DNA from 2 places in the Desulfocurvus thunnarius genome. Region 1 is predicted to be linked to the other one. Evidence: predicted binding sites of a transcription regulator. Region 1 holds the regulator's gene; the other holds the start of a gene.
The links. Region 1 encodes sigma-54, which starts transcription at its own class of promoters, with help from an activator protein. Its sites were predicted from a motif close to CTGGCACGGNNNNTGCTT; they were not measured.

Region 2: a site for sigma-54 is predicted at 1,297-1,314, ahead of ACZ5KV_RS01435 (YeiH family protein). Genes of this name have one in related genera too.

The regions. Positions count from the first base shown of each region.
Region 1 is NZ_AP042411.1:3,450,134-3,452,309, reverse strand. Features, by position in the region: gene hpf (ribosome hibernation-promoting factor, HPF/YfiA family) at 1-290, opposite strand, end outside; gene rpoN (RNA polymerase factor sigma-54) at 398-1,858, opposite strand; gene lptB (LPS export ABC transporter ATP-binding protein) at 2,059-2,176, opposite strand, start outside.
Region 2 is NZ_AP042411.1:315,704-317,879, forward strand. Features, by position in the region: gene ACZ5KV_RS01425 (substrate-binding periplasmic protein) at 1-672, opposite strand, end outside; gene ACZ5KV_RS01430 (carboxymuconolactone decarboxylase family protein) at 726-1,067, opposite strand; gene ACZ5KV_RS01435 (YeiH family protein) at 1,451-2,176, shown strand, end outside.

The DNA.
Region 1 (2,176 bases):
CGCTTGTCCTTGGCCTTCTCGCGGATCTTGCGCACCTGGGCGTCCATCTTGTCCAGCACCAGGTCGATGGTGCTGTACATGTCCTCGGACTCCTCGAAAGCCGAGAGGTTGTTGTCGTCCCAGGTGAGCACGACGTCCGCCTTCTGGCGGAACTTCTCCACGGACAGGTTGATTTGCAGGTCGGCGTTGTCGGTGCCGGCGTACTTGATCAACTTCTCGAACCGCGCGGTGGCGTACTTCTTGAGATGATCGGAGGGCTCGAAGTTCTTGAAGTTGAAATTGATCTGCATGGATCTCCTCCTGTCTTGGGTGACACGACGACACTGGTCTGGCGGGTTTTCGCCGATTCCAGTGTAGAAGGAAACCGGATCGAAATAAAGGGCTACCCGGCGCGCGATCAAAAAACCTGCTTGCGCTTGGAGGAAGAGCGGATGCCCAGGGCCGTGCGGTACTTGGCCACCGTGCGCCGGGCAATGTTGACCTTCAGGGTGTCCTTCAGGTGGTCGGCGATCTTCTCGTCGGACAGCGGATGGCGGGCATCCTCGCCGCCGATGAGCTGCTTGATGAGCGCCTTGACGGACTCCGAGCCCACCTGGGAGCCGTCGTCCATCTCCAGGGCGCTGTTGAAGAAAAACTTCAACTCGAACACGCCGTGGGGCGTGGCCACGTACTTGTTGGTGGTGATGCGGCTGATGGTCGATTCATGCATCTCGATGTCGTCGGCGATATCCTTGAGAATCAACGGCTTGAGCGCTGTGACCCCCTGGCGGAAAAAGCCGTTCTGGAAGCGCACGATGCTCTCGACCACCTTGTAGAGCGTGCGCTGGCGCTGGAACAGGCTCTTCATCAGCCAGACCGCCGAGCGCATCTTCTCCTGGACGTACTCCTTGTCCTTGGAATTCTTGGCCAACAGGCCGTCCATGTAGAAGGAGTTCAGTTGCAGGCGCGGCAGGCCCTCCTCGTTGAGCACGATGACGAAATCGCCGTCGTACTCGTAAACGTACACGTCGGGGCTGACGTACTGCGGCTCCCCGCCGCCGTAGCTGGCGCCGGGCATGGGGTCCAGGGTCTGGAGCAGGTCCAGGTATTCCTTGAGCTGTTCCAGGGTCAGGCGGAACTTGCGGGCCACGGGCTTGAAGCGGCCCTTCTCCAGGTCCTCCAGATGCTCGCTGACCAGCTCCTTCAAAATGGGGTCGTCGTACCCGAAGACCTCGATCTGCACCAGCAGGCATTCGCGCGGGTCGCGCGCGGCCACGCCCACGGGGTCCAGGCGCTGGATGCGCCGGATCACGTCCTCCACCTGGGCCGTGGCGGCCCCGGCCATGGCGGCGACCTCCTCGCAGGAGGCCTGGAGATAGCCGTGGGAGTCCAGGTTGCCGATGACGACCTCGCTGATGGCCACTTCGGCGGGGCTGAAATCCGAAAGGCAGATCTGCCATTCCAGATGGCTTTCCAGGGAGGGCTTGACCGACAGGCGCGCGTCGTAGGCCATGCCCTCCTCGGGCGTTTCGCTCTCGCGCATCAAAGCCTGGCGCGAGGAACTGGAGAATTCGCCCAGGTAGTTCTCCCAGTCCGCGTTGCGGGCCAGGTCGCGCTCCACGGCCTCGTCGCCCTGGGCGGGGCGCTCGCGCTCGGGCTCGGCGGCGGTCTCGAAGGCGTCCTTGCCGTCGCGGCCGGAAGTATCCTCGAAGGCCTCTTCGCCCTTCTCCTCGAGCAGGGGGTTTTCGAGCAACTCCTGCTGGACCACGTCCAGCAGCTCGAAACGGGAGAGCTGGAGCAGCTTGATGGCCTGCTGCAACTGGGGGGTCATCACCAGTTGCTGCGAAAGCTTCATTTGCTGTCTGAGTTCAAGTCCCATCGTTGCCCGTCGTGTTCAGGTGCTGCGGTGCCGTGTCGATCAGGGGTCCGCCCGTCGCGGCCCGGCCCGCGCGGCAAAAGTCCTCGCCCGGCAGGGCCCGTTCTGCGCGGCTCGGGCAGACCATGCCACAGAGCCCCAGGCCTTGCAACTCAAATGGCAAGGATTTTGTATGCGCGAGGAAGCGCAAGAAGCGCGCCAGATTAGAGACTGAAAGCCTCGCCGAGGTAGACTTGGCGCGCCTGGGGATTCTCGCAAATCTCCAGCGGCGTGCCCGAAAGGATGACCCGGCCCTCGTAGACCAGATAGGCCCGGTCGCAG
Region 2 (2,176 bases), 480 kb from region 1:
GGGCGGCTCCAGGGTCACGAAACTGGCGCCCAGATCGTTGCCCCGCAGGCGCTCCCAGAAGCTGCGCTCCTCGGAAAGCAGCACGTCCGCCCGGTCGCGCAAGAGCAGGTCCCAAAGCAGGTCCAGGTGTTCGACCTCCACCCGCTGCACGCCCGGGGCCGTGTCGAAGGCCTCGCCGAAGGAAAACTCGCGCACCAAGCCCACCCGCAGCCCGGCCAGGGAGGCCACCTCCCCGGTCCAGCGGTTCGCCGCGGCGCTCCCGGCCAGGGCGATGAACACGTTGCGCACGGAGTGCAGCACGTTGCCGTCCAGGAAAAGCAGATATTTCTCGCGTTCCGGAGTCCGGGTGACGAAGGTCACGGCGTCCACCCTGCCGGTGCGGGCCAGATGCAACGCCCGGGCCCAGGGCACGCTGCGAAACTCCACTTCCAGCCCCAGCCGGGCCGCCGCTCCGTGCACCAGGTCCGCATGCAGCCCGAGAACCTGGCCGTTTTGTTCATATTCCAGCGGCGGAGACTGGAAATCCGCCCGGGCCACCACCAGCCTCCCGGCGGACTGTGCCAACGCCGGGAGGCACCACGCGGCCAGCGCCAGCACGGCGCAGGCCAGGGCGCCCAGCGGGCGCGCCCAACGCGAAATCACGCACAGCGGAACGTACGGGGAATCCTTCATGATGCCGAATATGCATCATGCCGACAGCGAGGTCAAACACCCGGCCGCCGACCTCATCCGTCGAAGGTCGCGTCCATGACCTCCAGGGCGAAGCGCGCCGACACCGTGGCCGGGCCGCCGCCCATCTCGATGCCCACCTCCACGGCCTCCAGAACCTCCTGGCGCGTGGCTCCCGCCTCGGCGGCCTGCCCGATGTGCCACTGCATGCACGACTCGCAGTCGATGACCACCGAAATGCCCACGGCGACCAGCTCCTTGACCTTGCGCGGCAGGGCGCCGTCGGCGTAGGCCGCGCGTTCCATCTCCAGAAAGGCCGCGTAGACCTTGGACCCCGTGCCCACCAGCCGGGTGTGGGCCAGCTTGCGCCGCCTGTTCATCTCTTCCAGCTTGCCCATGGTCGTTCCTCCTCGCCGTCGTGGCGGTTTCGCCAGAGCTAGCACCGACCCGGGGGCCGGTCCAATGCAAAAAGCCCGCACCTGCGCGCGGGCCCCGGCGTCTCCCGCCACCCGGCCGCGCACCGTAGTGCAAACCCAAGGCAGCACCTGCGGGCCGCAAGTTTGCACCACGCCCCCGGGTGAAATTTAATTTTTCCTTTATTATCAAATGGATATTATCTCGTACTTTCTGGCACAAACATTGCCTAGGAAGCACCGGAGTCTACCCGTTCAGCAAACGGCGCCGCCCCCGAAGCCCGAGGGGGTCCGCCTCGGAGGCGCTGCCGCTTGCGGAACATGGCCACAACCCCCAACACCTTTTCAGACCGAGGAGGATTCCGCACATGGCCGAAAACACGTCCCAGAACCAGAACGTGGTCGTCGACAACGCCGCGTCCAAGCTGTCCGACCTGTGGACCAAGGAAGACTACTGGGCCATCTGGCTCGGCGCCCTGCTGCTCATCGTCGGCTGCATGATCTTCCTGCCCCGCCCGCCCGCGGGCATGCAGGAGGTCTTCGACAAGTCCAACGCCATCATGCAGACCGAGGCCGAGCGCGCGCCGTTCAAGACCGTGGCCTGGTATCAGGCCCAGGACGCCAAGGAGAAGTTCAAGGCCAGCGGCGAGTCCTACGCCAAGGCCATCTCCAAGTGGCTGGCCAAGCCCAAGGGCTGGACGACCAACCCCATGGATTCGCTGATCCTCTCCCAGGCCCAGGCCGACGCGATGAACGCCAAGGCCATGCCCAAGTACGAGGAGGCCAAGCAGAAGACCGCCGCCGCCCTGGACGAGGCCCTGGCCGCCGAAACCGCCGCCATGGGCGCCGCCTTCCAGGACGCCAGCCTGAACGAAGCCGCCAAGGAGAAGGTCGACTCCTGGCGCAAGGCCCGGGGCGCCGAGAACAAGGCCAAGGGCAAGACCCAGAACAAGCCCTACAACCTCATCCCCGGCCTCATCGGCCTGATGGTCGGTCTGGCCCTGTTCTTCTCCATCGGCATCAAGTTCATGGGCAAGGACACCACGGGCTTCCTCAAGGGCTTCGCCGCCGTTTTCGCCCTGGCCACGCTGGCC